4 regions of the Ruegeria sp. C8 genome follow, and region 3 is predicted to be linked to each of the others. Evidence: riboswitches for the same ligand, from Rfam matches in the RefSeq annotation. Region 3 holds a riboswitch; each other region holds the start of a gene.

Region 1 (4,208 bases), on a different contig from region 3:
CGCCCCGCAGGATCATGTCCATGAGGTCCAGAACCCGGCCACGATCCGCGAGACCCAGCATCGCGCGGACTTGATCTGCCGTCGTCTCTCCGGCCCCATGCGAGATCGCCTGATCCAATAATGAGGTCGCGTCGCGAGCAGATCCCTCGGCAGCACGGGTGATCAGCGCCAACGCATCCTCGGCAATCTCAGCGCTTTCAGCAGAGGCGATCTTGCGTAGCAGGCCGATCATATCCTCGGGTTCGATCCGGCGCAGGTCGAAGCGTTGGCAGCGCGACAGAACCGTGACGGGAACCTTGCGAATCTCGGTTGTGGCAAAGATGAACTTCACATGCGCCGGCGGCTCCTCGAGCGTCTTGAGCAGCGCGTTGAAGGCGCTGGTCGACAGCATGTGGACCTCATCGATGATGTAGATTTTGTAGCGGGCCGAGGCAGCGCGGTAGCGAACACTGTCGATAATCTCGCGAATATCATTGACGCCGGTGCGGCTGGCGGCGTCCATCTCCATTACGTCGACATGACGGCCCTCAATGATGGCGACGCAGTGCTCACATTGGCCGCAAGGCTCGGTCGTGGGTCCGCCAGTTCCGTCCGGTCCGATGCAGTTCATGCCTTTCGCAATGATCCGTGCGGTCGTGGTTTTACCGGTTCCGCGAATGCCTGTCATGACAAAGGCTTGCGCGATGCGATCCGCCTCGAACGCGTTTTTGAGCGTGCGGACCATCGCATCCTGACCCACCAGATCGGCAAAGGTTTCCGGGCGGTATTTTCGGGCGAGAACCTGATAGGCGGGGCTGTCTGAGTCGGTCATGTCTGCTCTGGCGGATTCGGAACGTCACCGCAGCGTAGAGGCCTGCGCCGCCCGCGTCCACATGAGTTGAAGAACGATTTTGTTTTGGAAACCGGCGCGTCAGGGGTACACTCTGCAGATTGTGAATCAAGCCTAAAGTCAGGATCAACGCTTCCGGGGGGATGCTGTCATGACGAATTTGGTCATTCATGCTTTGCAAGTGGGCGGGGGCACACTTGCCCTAACGTCGATGCCGGGAAAGGGCGGCGACTATGCAGGCGACCTTGAAACGATTGGAGATTGGAGGCCGGGGCTCGTGCTTTCGATGACAACCGAGGCCGAGCTGGTCCAGTTTGGAGCCCGCGATTTTGGCCGCGACGTTCAGGGGCGCGCCAGCCGCTGGGTGCATCTGCCGATTCAGGATTTCGGCGTGCCACCGTCAGAGGTTGATGCGCAATGGCCCGATGTTAGTGCCGCGGCGCGGCAGGCTTTGTCTGGCGGAGGGCGCGTGCTTGTCCATTGTCAGGGCGGATGTGGTCGCTCTGGCATGGTTGTGTTGCGGTTGATGATCGAATGCGGCGAGGCTCCAACCCAAGCGCTGGATCGGTTGCGCAAGCTACGCCCCTGCGCGGTCGAAACCGATGCGCAGAAGCACTGGGCCACCTTGCCCGCCCGAGCTTTGGCAGACTCCTAAGCCGACAGTTGCAGTTCCGCCGGGGTCGTTTTGCTCGGCGCAATCACTGATGCCTCGAGCATGGCGCAGGGCAGGGATGTCATCGCTGCGCTAGGCAGGCTGCTCGTTTCGGTTCCGAACATAAGGTCGGCGTAGCGATGGAGGGTCTCGCTGTCGGCATTAGGGTCCGCTCCGCAATAGACCCGCACCCGAGACTGGCTGGCCCGAAACCGGGCGTGGCAGCCGTCCGTGCAATGGGTCAGGTCGCTGCTGCCTTCGATTTCGAAATCCGATGTGGTCGCCGGACCGGCTTGGTCCAGTGCGTCAACCATCGAACGCGCCAGCCGTGCCAATGCAGGGCAAGTCTTGCCGGTATGTTGGCAGATGGTTGCTGAGAACCTATGTGTCTTCGTCTTCCAGATCATCCTGCGCCCTCCGCGCGGTGGACAGGGGCTGGGATCAGGTGGGGCAGATAGGGTCTGTCACGGCCTGCCCGGACACCCCGCCCGAGTTTGGGTTATGTTGACGATGGCAGGTCTCCTGACTTGCGGGTCATCGCTTTGCCGACCTTCCCGGCCTTTCGGCCAGTGGATCTTCGACATCGCTCACCGCTTACAGTTGCGGGGGCAGTCGCGGATTTGGTTCGTCCCGAGCAAGCCGGGGAAAACCGCACCGTGTTCCCTTTTCATCCCGACTTCTTGTGAAAGCCGGGAACCATCGGACCATCGCTAGCGTTCATAACCATTCTGAGTCAAGTTGAACTTTCTGCGCTGCGGAAAGACGATCCGCAAAGTGGACGCGTGGTCAAGCGGGATCGCAGTTGACTTGCATGGGCTGTCTGGGGTCAAGTTGCAATGTGAACTCATCAGTTCAGTTTTCCACCGAGGATGCCCATGCTGGATGCAAACCAAACAGTGCTGATCGAAGATGTTCAGATCCCGGTGGGGGATGGTGCCCTGTCCGGGCGGATCTACCGGCCCGTGGCGCAGCCCGAAACCGTAGTGGTGGTCAACAGCGCGACAGGGGTTCCGCGAGACTACTACAAGCATTTCGCACAATGGTTGGCCTCGGATCGTGATATCGCCTGTCTGATCTACGACTACCGGGAATTCGGGCATTCGAAATCGGGCCCACAGCGTCGGTCGAAGATTTCGATGGCCGATTGGGCGTTGCAGGACATGCCCGCCGCGCGGGCCGAGATGCGCCGACGGTTCCCGCTGTCGCAGCAATGGTCAGTTGGTCATTCGCTTGGAGGGATGCTGGGGCCAGTGCAGCCGGATATCGACAAGATTGATCGCATGATCTGCGTCTGTTCTGGCCTTGTGAAGTTGGGCGATCATCCTTGGCCGTACCGCGCTCTGGCCGGGTTGTTCTGGTATGGGCATGTGCCTCTGGTCGTGAGCGGCCTGGGGTATTTGCCGGGCAAGGCACTTGGGTTTGGAACAGACCTACCGCCTAAGGTCTATTGGCAATGGCGCAAATGGTGCACCGCGCCGCAAAGCTATCTGCCCGAGATCGGAGACACACTGCCGCAAGCTACGTGGCAGGATGCTGACGTTCCCGTCGACCTTTTTGCCTTCACAGATGATGAGATGGTCCCAGAAGCTGCCGTTTGGCGGTTGGCCGAGCTTTATGGTCCAAAAGCACGCCGTCACCTGTTGTCACCGGAAGAGTTTGGTGTTCGGGAGATCGGCCATATCGGTGTGTTTGCCCGCCGAAATGCGGTGCTCTGGCCACGATTGATCGCTTGATGGGGGGCGCCGGCGGACCGACGCCCCTTTTTCAGCCCGTGTTTCAATCGCCGCGCCGCGCGGATTTTCCGTGCATCGCAGATCGGACCATCTTGCCGAAAGCCTTGTCGCGTGCCCGCGCCTCGGCCACGGTCTCAGAGTTGCGCTGATCCTCGCGCCTCAGCTTGCGCCAGCGTTCCAACCGATCTGCATCCAGTGTGCCTGCTTCAATCGCCGCCTGCACAGCGCAACCGGGCTCGGCCTCATGCTGGCAATCCGAGAACCGGCAGGTTTGGGCCAGCTCCAGAATGTCCGAGAACACTTCGTCCACCCCGTCCTGCGCGTCGAGCAGGCGCAGGGCGCGCATGCCGGGGGTGTCGACCAGCCAACCGCCATTTTGCATCGGATGTAAGGCGCGAGACGTCGTGGTGTGGCGGCCTCGGGCGTCATCCTCGCGGATTGTGGCTGTTGCCTGATCCTGCCCGGTCATTCCGTTGGCGAGCGTTGTTTTGCCAACCCCGGATGACCCGACCAAAGCCGCTGTCTGACTCGCCGGACACCATGCCAGAACCTGCTGCAGGTCTAACGCTTCATGCGCGTTGACCGTCAGGACTGTCAAAAACGGTGCCAGCGCTTCGGCCTGCTTGGCGTAGGCTGCGGGGTCCGAGCAGCTATCTGCTTTGGTCAGGACCACGACAGGATAGCAGCCCGCCTGATGCGCCAGTGCCAGATACCGTTCGAGCCGGGGCACATTGAAATCCGCATTGCACGAGCTGACGATGAACAGCACGTCAACATTGGCTGCGATCAGTTGCGCCTCGGCTCCGGTTCCGGCAGCACGGCGTTGCAACAGGCTGCGCCGGTCAAGCAGATGCTGAACGCGATTCTTGTCATCGGCCAGCACCCAATCTCCGACAGCGAAGTCGCCGGTGGAATGACCAGGGGCCAATAGAGACATTTCTGCGGTCTCGTTCATCCCGACCAGACGGTCCCGGTGAACAGCGGTGAGACGAAA
Region 2 (4,208 bases), on a different contig from region 3:
CCAGGCATTCATCAGTTCATTTGGTGCCGTTCTGCCGCCTTTTGCAGATTGGACACCTGAGCAGATGCGCAACACTCAGGCGGAAAGTATCCGTGCCCATGGGCTAGGTTGGGATATCACCGACTATGGTCAAGGCAAGTTCGATGAACTTGGGTTGTTCCTGTTCACCCTGCGCAACGGCAACGTCAGCGATCTGAGCCGGGGGCGCGGTATGCTCTATGCCGAAAAGCTGCTGATCTCTCGCGACAAACAGCTGTCGCCGATGCACCGCCATATCGTCAAAGCCGAGGACATCATCAACCGAGGCGGCGGCGATCTGGTTATGGAAATCTATGCCTCGGACCCCGATGGCGGTATCGACCGGGATACCCCAGTCACTGTTCCCAGCGATGCCTGCCCTGTCACCATAGGGCCCGGAGAGCATCTGCGCCTGAAGCCAGGTCAGAGCGTGACCTTGATGCCCGGCATCTGGCATGCCTTCTGGGCGGAAGGTGGGGATTGCTTGATTGGCGAAGTCTCAACCGTGAATGACGACCGGACGGACAACGTATTTGAAGACCCGATCCCCCGCTTTGCAACAATCGAAGAAGATGCAGCGCCGGATTTCCTGTTGGTTGCCGACTACTGACTTCATTAAGAATTTCGCGCTTGCATTTTCTGACTAATTTAGTCAGTTAATGGCTGACCCAGTCAGATTCCGTTGGAATCATCGCCCGGTCCCATTTTTGCGACCGAAAGAAAACCTGACATGCGAAAATCCCTCGCCGATCTGTTGGCCATGGACGCTGTTGCCAGTCGCCATGGCTGCGCATTGAAACCAAAACTGAGGCAGGCGATTGAGGCTGATCTCAGCTTTTCCGTCCGCGCTGCATCACCGCGTCTTGAAACGCCAGTTGATCCCAATACGCTTCCGCAAAACGTCCACCCATTGGCCGCGAAAGCCCTCGACCCCAAAAGGGAACGCGCATGAAACACTCGGCATCCAACCACACACTGCCCCGCATCGAATTTGACGGTTTCGAACGCGGTTTGCTGCCTGTCATGCGGCACTTCATCCTCAGCTTCACAGAGCCGGAAACACAGGCTTGGCAACATGCCTTTTCGGTAGCGACCGAGCGTTGGGGGCGCGATCAGGGGCTTGTTCTGGCGCATCTGGTCTTCAAGATTATCAAGGCCACGCTACACACCCGCCCTCTGGGTCTGGCCTTCAAAGACCCGCTTTGTGCTGAAACACGGCAAGAACTGACATGTGACGAGCACGCCCTGCTCCGGATGCTGCATCACATGCGCCGCGACGAAACTCCGGCAGCGCGCGATGCCTTGAACGAATTGACCGGAGGCTATCCGGACGCCCATCTGATACAGGCCGGTTTGACCCTGGCTAGCCAGTTCCCGACAAATGGCGTCGGACCGGGCCAACCCGCGCGCAGGCCGATCCTGCGTGTGGTCCGCTAGCGCGATTCCTGTGCTTGACAATAGGAGCGTGAGCAGACTAGCTGCTCTGGATGGTTCCCGACGGCCTGTGTCTGAGGGATGAAAATGGGAATACGGTGCGGCCCAAAGGCCAATGCCGTGACTGCCCCCGCAACTGTAAGCGGAGAGCGACGCCACAAAACCACTGGCCCCAAAGGTCGGGAAGGTTGGCCGAGCAATGACCCGCAAGTCAGGAGACCTGCCATCACAGTTTAACCAACCCGGGGCGGGGTGTCCCGGAAGGAGGCTCGATGGCACATCTGCGTGCTGATGCAACTCATGGCTTTTGCCTTCAATCGGCTTTCGTTCAAGTCGGCGACGCGTGCCATGGCTGATCATTTCGTCCTGATATGCGGCACCTGCAATGGGCCGATCCCTGCGCACGAGGCAAAAGAAGCGTTGGACCGCCAGCTGCCCGAAGGGTTCTCGACACGCCTGATCGACTGTATGGCCGGGTGTGATCGCCCGATGACCGTCGGGCTGCAGGCCAATGGCAAGGCGCAATATCTGTTCGGCGACATTCAATCCCCTGCTGATCTGAGCGCTTTGGCTGAGTTCGCCCATCAATTTCGCGACAGTGAGAATGGCTGGACCAGCGCCTCGACCCGTCCTTTGGCGCTCTATACCAAAACCCTGTCGCGCATGCCCTGCCTGCCACCGGAGGGCACGGCATGAGCTTTCTGGTCGCTGAAAATCTGGAATATTACGCCCTGAACGGCGATGTTCTGCTGCGCGACACCTCGTTCTCGCTTGAGGAAGGCGCGATATTGGCCGTCGCTGGCCCGAACGGGGCGGGCAAAACGACGCTGCTCAACCTCTTGTGCGGGGTCGCAAAACTGGCGCTAGGCGATGTGCGTATTCAGGATCAAAGCCTGCGGAAACTGTCCTCGCTGGAGCGGGCCAGACGGATTGCCGTTGTCGGCCAGCAGGAAGTACCCGACGGGCGGCTGCACCTGCGCGACTATGTGGCCCTTGGGCAAATCCCGATCAGGGCCGACAAATCCGCAGAAGCTCTTCAAACGGACCTGCAGCGCGTGCTCGACACCACCGAGCTGTCCCATCTGGCCGGCAAACAGATGGCAAAACTGTCCGGCGGAGAGCGCCAGCGCGCTCATATCGCACGGGCTTTGGCGCAGAACCCCTCGCTGCTGTTTTTGGACGAACCGACCAACCATCTGGACCCGGATGCCAAGGGGCACATGCTGTCTCTGGTCGCCGAGTTGGGCGTGACGGTTGTGATGATCGTCCACGATCTAGTCATGATCCCCGAATTCGCCAGCCACGTCGCCCTGATGAAGAACGCGCAACTGACGGCCTTCGGCCCGGTCTCCGAAGTTCTGACGCCGGACCGCGTGCGCGAGACTTTTGGTGTTGACTATTTGTGTTTCCAGCACGAAGGACGCGTGATCCCCGCGCTGGACATCCGAAAACGAAAGCTTTCATCTTAACAGGAGAGATTGATGAAACTGAAACTCTTGTCCGCTGCGGTCTTAAGCGCGCTGGCGGGCGGCGCTGCCGCGCAAGAGATCACCGTCGACAATTGCGGTGAACCTCTGGTGTTCGATAGCAAGCCCGAGCGGATCGTGGTTCATGATATGAACATGACCGACATGGCCTTTGCACTGGGCCTTCAGGATAGCATCGTTGGCCTGACCGGGATCACCGGCTGGTACAAGACCAGCCCCGATTTCGACGCGCAGCGCGGCGACATTCCCGAACTCGCTCCGAAATACCCGACGGTCGAAAACCTCGTCGCGGTCGAACCCGACATGTTCTTCGCCGGTTGGTATTACGGAATGAAACCCGGCGGGGACGTCACCCCTGACACGCTGGAGCCCTTTGGCATCAAGACCATGGTGCTGACCGAAAGCTGCATTCACCTGAACAAAGACCGTCCCGAAGCCAGCATGGACCTGCTGTTTGACGACGTTCTGCGTCTGGGCACGGTCATGCATGTCGAGGACAAGGCGAACGCGCTGGTCTCGGGCTGGAAAGACCAACTGGCCGCGATCGAAGCCAAAACCGCCGATCTGGAAAAACCCCGTGTCTTCCTGCTGGACGGTCCGGCCGATGCGCCCTTTACCGCTGGCAAATATGCCATTCCCGACGCGATGATCTCAGCCGCAGGCGGCGTCAACGTCACCCATGACATGGACACAAGCTGGGGCCGCACCTCGTGGGAGGCTGTCGCCGCCTCGAACCCCGAATTCCTTGTTCTGCTGGACTACCAAACGGGCAATGGCGCGGCAGATACGTTTAAGTTCCTGCAGGAACATCCGGTGATGTCGCAGACCGATGCAGTCAAGAACGAGCGCTGGATCGGCCTGCGCTACGAAGAGCTGACACCGGGACCGGCAAACATCGAAGCGATCGAGAAGATGGCAACGGCGATGCACCGGGGTAACAGCTGAGATGACGAAAACGGGCCAGGCGGTCCTGCTGGGGGCGGTCATTCTGACCGCCCTTTTGCTGCTGTCGACGATCTATGGCACCACCCCGATCCCCTTGGCCGAGGTTTTCACCGCGATTGGGCTGGGGACTGGCGTGACTGAGGGCGACATGTCCCCTCTGCACCGGATTGTCTTTGACTTGCGCCTGCCCCGCGCGTTGTTTGCGGCGGTGATTGGGGCCGGGCTGGGTGTTGTCGGGGTCGTTTTGCAAACGACAACGCGCAACGACCTGGCTGACCCGTTTCTGTTTGGCCTTTCGTCCGGGGCCGCTGCGGGTGCCGTTCT
Region 3 (4,208 bases):
TATCGACGTTTTCTTCCGTCAGCACGCTTTGCGCCTCAGAGGCAAGATGTTCGTCGGATTCGACGCCTACCACCAGCTGCGCCATTCGAGCGGCGATTGCGGTCGAATACCCGTAGGCCGACGCGATATCGAGGACCATTTCTTCATTGGAGATATTCAGCGCATCCAACATCTTGGCTAGAGTGCGCGGCTCAAGAATGCAGCGGTTGTTGCCCAGATCGATCAACCCTTCGACATAGGCCGCTTCGCGCTGTGCAGTTGGCACAAAGCTTTCACGCGGAACGGACAGCATCGCGTCGATAATTGGAAACTTGGTCACATCCGAGGGTCGTACCTGCGTATCAACCATGGTGCGGCGCCGGGCTGCGAAATCTGACATCTGATCTCTCTTTTCAATCCCTTGGATAAATGGCTTGTGCCACACTCGACCTGTCTCGACAACGGCCCAGATGCCGCAAGCCTGGTTCACGATCCGTTTAGACCGGCCGCCCACAAATATTGATTTGCGGCCCAAAATCGACGGCAATCCTCTGGACGCCCCCGATGAAAGCTGCTAAAACGCCCACCACACCACGGCAAGTATTTGATTTTACTTGAAAAGGCGAGTTGGCGGAGTGGTGACGCAGCGGATTGCAAATCCGTGTACACCGGTTCGATTCCGGTACTCGCCTCCACATCCCCTTCCTCTAAATACCGTCTTCGGAAATCAGTTTTCAGGAGGAACGCCCCTGAGGCACAACCTCGTACCCTGGTTCTTCCGGCTCATCGTCCTGCATTTCCGTAGGAAAACCCGGTGCGCGGATGTCCAAGCCCGTGGCCTCCTCCAGGCGTTTGATGATGTTTGGCGACAACTCACGCTCGCCAAACCGGGCGATGCCATCCTCAAAGATCTTGATCATCACCGGATTGATTTCCAGCGGAACACCGGCGCGGTCGGCGACGTCCTGAAAGAGGCCGATATCCTTTTTCACCAAATCCATCGTAAACGAAATATCGCGCGAACCGTTCAGGATCACCTGGCTTTCCGTTTCGTGCACGAACGAGGTCCCTGACGAGATTTTGATGGCCTCATAGGTGGTGTTCAAATCCATACCGGCGGCCTTGGCGGTGACCAGCGCTTCGGCACAGGTGATCAGGTTGGCCGTGGCAAGATAGTTGGTCAGCACCTTCAGAACCGAGGCCGAGCCGAGCTCTCCGGTGTGCAGAACGCGCCGCCCCATGGTGGTCAGGAAGGGCAAGATAAGTTCGAACGTGTCGCGGTCGCAGCCAGCGAAGATCGAGATATTGCCCGTCGCCGCGCGGTGACAGCCACCCGAGACAGGGCAATCGACTGCGGCCCCTCCGCGCTCCAAAACCAAAGCCCCCAACCGCTTGACCTCAGCCTCGTCGGTGGTGGACATCTCCATCCAGATCTTACCTGGACCAACCTCGGGCAGCATCTCTTGCATCACCGCGTCCGAAGCCGCAGGCGACGGCAGGCAGGTGATCACGGCATCGCAATCGCGCATCATCTGGGCCGGGCTATCAGCCGCTTTGGCCCCCTGCGCGACGAAGGCCTCAACCAGATCGGAACTCAGGTCATGAACCGTCAGGTCGATTCCATTACGCAGCAATGACCCCGACAGCTTGCCGCCCACATTCCCAAGCCCGATAAAACCTACTTTCATGGATTTCGCCTCCGTTTGCGCCCTAAGGCCATGCGACCACGCCTCAGCGCCCGATTCATGCCGCCTAGCGACGCTGGCAGGTCGCTTTTCAACGCACCACAGCGGTCTGGACTGCATCGCGCTTGACAAGCTGAGGGTCGGTGCCGCATGAGCCTCCTGTTGGTGTCTGTGAGAGCAGATGAAAAGGGAATGCGTCAACGGGTTTTCCGCCAAACGCAGCCGCCCCCGCGACCGTGACCGGAGAGGGTGCCCGAGCCACTGGCGCAAAGCCGGGAAGGCGGGACATCCGACAGAGGACGCCTCTGACATCCGCAAGCCGGGAGACCTGCCAGCGCCCGAAGATGAAACCGGACGGGGTGTTCCGGTGTCGGGTCAAGGGACCCGCATGAAACCCCGTCCCCCACGATGAGGATTTGGGGGGATGAGAGACATGACCGAGACCGCTCCGGTCGAATTGCTGGTTTGCACCACCTGTCGTCGCGGACTGCCCGTTGAAGACGACGCGAAACGCCCCGGCACCCTGTTGCACAAGGCGCTTGAACAGGCGGACCTGCCGGAAGGGATAACCCTTAAAGCCGTGGAGTGTTTATCCAACTGCAACGAGGGCTGTTCCATCGTGCTGCGTGGCGGCCCGGAACGCTGGACCTTCGTCTATGAACATCTGAACGAAACCGACCATGTCGACGTGATCGTGGACGGCGCCACCAAGTACCTCGCGACCGAGGACGGCTTGGTCAAATGGCGTGAGCGCCCTGAACACTTCCGCAAAAACTGCGCAGCCCGTATTCCCCCGATTGGAGCCCTGAAATGAGCAACTTGGAAAAACTCCCCGTCACCGTGATCACTGGCTTCTTGGGCTCGGGCAAAACAACTCTCGTTAAGCACCTGATGCAGAACCCGCAAGGCAAGCGTCTGGCCGTGGTTGTTAATGAGTTCGGCGATGTCGGCGTCGATGGCGATATCCTGAAATCCTGCGCGATCCCGGATTGTCCGGCGGAAAACATCATGGAACTGGCGAACGGCTGCATCTGCTGCACTGTGGCCGATGATTTCATCCCGACCATCGAAGCCCTTATGGCGCTGGAGCCGCGCCCCGATCACATCCTGATCGAAACCTCGGGCCTCGCCCTGCCCAAGCCGCTGCTGAAGGCGTTCGACTGGCCCGATATCCGATCGAAAATCACTGTTGATGGCGTGATCGCGCTGGCCGATGCCGAGGCCGTCGCCGCTGGTCGCTTTGCTCCGAATGTCGAAGCGGTGGACGCTCAGCGCATGGCTGATGACTCGATCGACCATGAAACGCCCTTATCCGAGGTGTTTGAGGATCAGATTTCCTGCGCCGATATCATCCTGCTGACCAAGCCTGATCTGGCCGGTCCCGAAGGCGTGGCAAAAGCCAAAGAGATCATTGCCGCCGAGGCCCCTCGCCCGCTGCCCGTTGTCGAAGTGGCCGAAGGCGCCGTGGATGTGCGCGTCGTTCTGGGTCTTGAGGCCGCAGCCGAGGATGACATGGACGCTCGTCCTTCGCATCACGACGGTCACCACGATCACGAGCATGACGATTTCGAAAGCATCATCGTTGATCTGCCGGAACAGTCCGATCCTGCCGATTTGGTCGCCAAGATCGAACGTCTGGCCAATGAGCTGAACATCCTGCGCGTCAAAGGCTATGCCGCCGTGCAAGGCAAGCCGATGCGCCTGCTGGTGCAGGCCGTGGGTGCCCGTGTGCGTCATCAATACGACCGTCCATGGGGCCCCGGTGAGGAACGCCGCTCGCGCATGGTGGTGATCGCCGAGCATGACGATATCAAAGAAGCGGAAATCCGCGATATCCTCGCGGGTGTGACCGAGGCCGCCGAGTAAGGCCCATGCACGTCGTCTTCCGCGAAAGCCACGGGTTAGAAGAAACGGAAATCCCAACCGATCTGGGCCAGAGCCCGGCGGATTTGGTGGTGCTGTCCTTCTCGGACAGCGACCTTGGCGCTTTCGCGGCGGGCTGGCATCGCGGTGGCGGGCCGGATGGGCGTATGCCCACGATGCGGTTGGCGAACCTGACGGCGTTGAAACATCCTCTGTCCGTCGACACCTACGTGGAGCAGACGCTGGAGGGTGCGAAGGGCATTCTGATCCGCCTGATTGGCGGCGTGCCTTACTGGGCTTACGGGCTGCAGCAAGTGCTGTCGCTGGCGAAGGCCAAGGGCATCGCGTTGGCCGTCCTACCCGCCGACGGGCGTGAGGACCCGCGGCTGGATGACTATTCCACCCTGCCCGTCTCGACCCTGCGCCGTCTGGCACATCTCTGCGACACAGGCGGCGAAGTCGCGGCACAGGCCGCCTTGGCGCAGATGGCGTTGGCGGCGGGGCTTTATGCCGGCCCTGTTATGGGGGCTAAAACCCTGCCCGAATCTGGCGCGTGGTGTCCTGATCGCGGCGTGATCCCGGTTGAGACTGCCTTTGCGGGCGACGCAAAACGTATCGTCGTCACCTTCTATCGCGCCTATCTGACCTCGGCGGACACGGCCCCTGTCGCCACCGTGATCC
Region 4 (4,208 bases), on a different contig from region 3:
GCCTTGCCATCGCCCCGACCATACTGGGCGACGTGGATGTATTCGATGGGGCTGGCGCGCCTTTGGCGCTGGTCATCGCGCCGACGCGTGAATTGGCGATGCAGGTCAAACGCGAATTGGCATGGCTTTATGCGGATGCAGGCGCGTTCATCGCGTCCTGTGTCGGCGGCATGGATATGCGAGACGAGCGGCGGGCGCTGGCCCGTGGCGCGCATATCGTGGTCGCAACGCCGGGCCGCCTGCGCGACCATATCATGCGCGAGTCGATTGACCTGACTGCTGTGCGCGCCGTGGTTCTGGATGAAGCCGATGAAATGCTCGACCTGGGCTTCCGCGAAGATCTTGAGTTCATTCTGGAACAGACACCGTCCGAGCGTCAGACACTGCTGTTTTCCGCGACGGTTCCCCGCGCCATCGCCTCCCTCGCCGCGCGGTATCAGCACGATGCCGAGCGGGTCAGCACCGTCAGCGAGCGCACACAACATGCCGATATCGAATACCGCGCGATGAACGTGGCCCCGCGCGATGGTGAGAATGCAATCATCAACGTGTTGCGGTTCTACGAGGCCCCCAACGCCATCATCTTCTGCAACACCCGCGCCATGGTCAGCCGCCTGACGGCGCGGCTGTCGAATCGTGGATTCTCGGTCGTGGCCCTGTCCGGCGAGCTGACGCAAAGCGAACGTTCGAACGCGCTACAAGCCATGCGCGACGGACGCGCCCGCGTCTGTGTGGCGACCGATGTGGCCGCGCGCGGCATCGACCTGCCGAACCTTGATCTGGTGATCCATGCGGAACTGCCGAACAGCCATGAAACGCTGCTGCACCGCTCGGGGCGAACCGGACGCGCCGGGCGGAAAGGCGTCAGCGCGCTGATCGTACCGCCTGCATCGTTCAAAAAGGCGCAACGCCTGCTGAAATTCGCTAAGCTGACCGCCGAGTGGGGGTCTGCGCCCTCGGCCGACGAGGTTCAGGCGCAGGATATGCAGCGGATTTTCAGCTCGGATGATTGGACCGTGGATGTGACCGAGGGGGAAAGTGCTCTGGTCGACGATCTGGTCTCGCGCTTTTCGCCGCAACAGCTGGCGGCGGCCTATCTGCGTCAATACGGGCGCAAGCACTCCGCCCCCGAAGAGCTGAGCGACACGCCGGATGCAGCGGCAAAACCGAACGTGCCCTTTGGCCCAAGCGTGTGGTTTTCGCTGTCGGAGGGACACAACGAAAACGCCTCGCCTCGCTATTTGCTGCCCATGTTGTGTAAGGCGGGCAAGATCACCAAAGACGATATCGGCGCGATCCGCATTGCTGACACAGAAAGCTATATCGAGATTCGCGAAAGCAGTGTCGAAGGTTTCCTGAAGGCCATCGGCCCCAAAATGACGGTCGAAGGCACCAAGACCATCGTGCAACTGGACGCGCCGCCCGCCCTTTCCGGTGGTGGCCGCAAAGGCCCCAAGCGCGACTTCAAAGGCAAGAAGCGCCCCGAACGTGCTGAACGCCAGGCCCGCGCGGCTGAGCCTCAACCCGCAAAACCACACCGGAAACCGGCCGAGAAACCCAAGCCCGAAACGCGCCCCAAACGGGAAGAGGTGCCCTCGGGCGATCAGCATAAGAAACCCGCGCGCCGTCCGAAAGGCCCGCCTCCGCCCAAAGGCAAGCCAAGCAGCAAGAAAAACCGCGCGCGGGCGGCTGCGATGAAGGGTGGCAACGCGATGCCCAAGCGGAAAAGGTAGACCGCCTTAGCGCACGTGGCTGGTTGTGCAAGCGAAGAAATTTATTTTCTTCGCCACACCATATATTGACAACATGCCACCACCAACCCCAATATGGTGTTGCTTCGGTTCTTTCGATTCCTGTTGAAAGCTAAGAGGGAAACCGGTGAAAAACCGGCGCTGCCCCCGCAACTGTAAGCGGAGAGTTCGACTGAATACGCCACTGAAAGCGTGCTTTTGGGAAGGCCAGTTCGAACGTCAATCCGCGAGCCAGGAGACCTGCCGTAAGCAAAGAAAGAGAACCGCGAACGGAGGGTTCGGGGGCGTGTTCAGGGGTCATTTTGCCCGCAGCGTCCTCGGCATTCATTAAAAGGACAGAGGACGACATGAGCATTACCGTATATTCCAAACCCGCATGCGTACAATGCACCGCCACCACCCGCGCGCTGGATGCAAAAGGCATCACCTATGACGTCATCGACCTGACCCAGGACGACAGCGCCATGACCCATGTGACCGAGTTGGGCTATCGTCAGGCCCCTGTCGTTGTGGCAGGTAGTGATCACTGGTCGGGTTTCCGCCCGGACATGATCGCCCAACTGGCCTGACCCATGGCCGCGCCGATCCCGGCGCTGGTCTATTTCTCATCGAAATCCGGAAACACCCACCGCTTTGTCTCGCGGCTGGGCCTGACCTCTTTCCGCATTCCGAATGGAATGGACCCGCTGCCTGACCCCGGACACCCTTACGTGCTGATAAGCCCCACCTATGCCGATGGCGAAGGGCGCGGGGCGGTTCCGAAACAGGTGATCCGGTTCCTGAACAACCCGGACAGACGTGCCGGGATCGTTGGGGTGATCGGCACAGGCAACCGCAATTTCGGTGCGACCTACGCTTTGGCCGGTCGCATCATCGCCCAGAAATGCAACGTACCGCTGCTCTACACGCTCGAGCTGGCCGGAACAGAGACCGACATCGCCCGCGTCCGCGCCGGGCTGGAAAAACTAGGGAGACACCTATGCTCGACAGCAGCGTAAACGAGCAGGACTACCACGCGTTGAACGCGATGCTGAACCTCTACGATGGTGAGGGAAAGATCCGGTTCGATGCCGATCGTATGGCCGCGCGGCAGTACTTCCTGCAGCACGTCAACCAGAACACCGTGTTCTTCCACTCGCTGGACGAAAAGCTCGGGTATCTGGTTTCCGAGGGCTATTATGAAGAGGCCATTCTGGACCAGTATTCCAAGAACTTCATGCGTAAGATCTGGGATGCGGCCTATGCCAAGAAGTTCCGGTTCCCGACCTTTCTGGGCGCGTTCAAATATTACACCTCTTATACGCTGAAAACCCGTGACGGGCAGCGGTTCCTGGAACGCTATGAGGATCGCGTCGTCATGACCGCGCTGGCGCTGGCACGCGGTGATGAGGCGCTGGCCCTGTCCTTCATGGAAGAAATCCTCGACGGCCGCTTCCAGCCCGCCACGCCCACCTTCCTGAACGCGGGCAAAGCCTCACGCGGGGAGTTGATCTCGTGCTTCCTGCTGCGGCTTGAGGACAACATGGAGAGCATCGGACGCGGCATCAACTCGGCCCTGCAACTGTCCAAACGCGGTGGAGGTGTAGCGCTGCTGCTGACCAACATCCGCGAGCACGGCGCGCCGATCAAGGGCATTGAGAACCAATCCTCCGGCGTGATCCCGGTGATGAAACTGCTGGAGGACAGCTTCTCTTACGCCAACCAACTGGGTGCGCGGCAAGGCGCGGGTGCGGTCTATCTGAACGCGCACCACCCGGACATCATGCGCTTTCTCGACACCAAGCGCGAAAACGCGGATGAGAAAATCCGTATCAAAACGCTGAGCCTTGGCGTGGTCATCCCCGACATCACGTTCGAGCTGGCGAAAAAGAACGCCGACATGTACCTGTTCTCGCCGCATGACGTGGAAAAGGTCTATGGCGTGCCGTTCTCGGAAATCTCGGTAAGCGAGAAGTATCACGAGATGGTCGATGACAAGCGCATCCGAAAATCCAAGGTCAATGCGCGTGAGTTTTTCCAGACCATTGCCGAGATTCAATTCGAATCCGGTTACCCCTACGTGATGTTCGAAGACACGGTGAACCGGATGAACCCCATCGCGGGCCGGATCAACATGTCGAACCTGTGTTCCGAGATTTTGCAGGTCAATGAAGCGTCCGAGTTCAACGATGACCTCAGCTATTCGCATCTGGGCACGGATATCTCCTGCAACCTCGGCTCGCTGAACATCGCCAAGACGATGGATGGTGGCGATCTGGGCCGCACTGTTGGCGCTGCGATCCGCGCGCTGACGGCGGTGTCCGAGATGTCGGCAATCGACTCGGTCCCCTCGGTGCGTCGTGGCAATGATGAAAGCCACGCGATTGGTCTGGGGCAGATGAACCTGCACGGGTTTCTGGCGCGCGAACATATCCACTATGGCTCTCCCGAGGGTGTCGAGTTCACATCCGTGTACTT

The links. A riboswitch is a leader RNA that binds a small molecule or an ion and turns the genes downstream of it on or off. The one in region 3 is predicted to bind cobalamin.
Region 1: it holds a riboswitch for cobalamin, as region 3 does, so the genes downstream of both, ACR0KL_RS21480 (hypothetical protein) here and ACR0KL_RS03335 (DUF1636 domain-containing protein) in region 3, are expected to answer to the same signal.
Region 2: it holds a riboswitch for cobalamin, as region 3 does, so the genes downstream of both, ACR0KL_RS05525 (DUF1636 family protein) here and ACR0KL_RS03335 (DUF1636 domain-containing protein) in region 3, are expected to answer to the same signal.
Region 4: it holds a riboswitch for cobalamin, as region 3 does, so the genes downstream of both, nrdH (glutaredoxin-like protein NrdH) here and ACR0KL_RS03335 (DUF1636 domain-containing protein) in region 3, are expected to answer to the same signal.

What each region holds. Positions count from the first base shown of each region.
Region 1 covers NZ_JBQFRV010000025.1:956-5,163, forward strand. The annotation lists partial or broken gene ACR0KL_RS21470 (DNA polymerase III subunit gamma/tau) at 1-811, opposite strand, end outside; gene ACR0KL_RS21475 (phosphatase domain-containing protein) at 981-1,484, shown strand; gene ACR0KL_RS21480 (hypothetical protein) at 1,481-1,888, opposite strand; cobalamin riboswitch at 1,977-2,196, opposite strand; gene ACR0KL_RS21485 (alpha/beta fold hydrolase) at 2,357-3,214, shown strand; gene rsgA (ribosome small subunit-dependent GTPase A) at 3,258-4,208, opposite strand, start outside.
Region 2 covers NZ_JBQFRV010000003.1:41,368-45,575, forward strand. The annotation lists gene ACR0KL_RS05510 (D-lyxose/D-mannose family sugar isomerase) at 1-628, shown strand, start outside; gene ACR0KL_RS05515 (hypothetical protein) at 749-970, shown strand; gene ACR0KL_RS05520 (hypothetical protein) at 967-1,455, shown strand; cobalamin riboswitch at 1,490-1,694, shown strand; gene ACR0KL_RS05525 (DUF1636 family protein) at 1,801-2,148, shown strand; gene ACR0KL_RS05530 (ABC transporter ATP-binding protein) at 2,145-2,921, shown strand; gene ACR0KL_RS05535 (ABC transporter substrate-binding protein) at 2,934-3,884, shown strand; gene ACR0KL_RS05540 (FecCD family ABC transporter permease) at 3,886-4,208, shown strand, end outside.
Region 3 covers NZ_JBQFRV010000001.1:658,186-662,393, forward strand. The annotation lists gene ACR0KL_RS03320 (protein-L-isoaspartate O-methyltransferase family protein) at 1-379, opposite strand, end outside; tRNA gene ACR0KL_RS03325 (tRNA-Cys) at 601-674, shown strand; gene ACR0KL_RS03330 (NAD(P)-dependent oxidoreductase) at 714-1,784, opposite strand; cobalamin riboswitch at 1,811-2,014, shown strand; gene ACR0KL_RS03335 (DUF1636 domain-containing protein) at 2,098-2,478, shown strand; gene cobW (cobalamin biosynthesis protein CobW) at 2,475-3,530, shown strand; gene cobN (cobaltochelatase subunit CobN) at 3,536-4,208, shown strand, end outside.
Region 4 covers NZ_JBQFRV010000013.1:101,684-105,891, forward strand. The annotation lists gene ACR0KL_RS16835 (DEAD/DEAH box helicase) at 1-1,733, shown strand, start outside; cobalamin riboswitch at 1,822-2,013, shown strand; gene nrdH (glutaredoxin-like protein NrdH) at 2,099-2,320, shown strand; gene nrdI (class Ib ribonucleoside-diphosphate reductase assembly flavoprotein NrdI) at 2,336-2,749, shown strand; gene nrdE (class 1b ribonucleoside-diphosphate reductase subunit alpha) at 2,731-4,208, shown strand, end outside.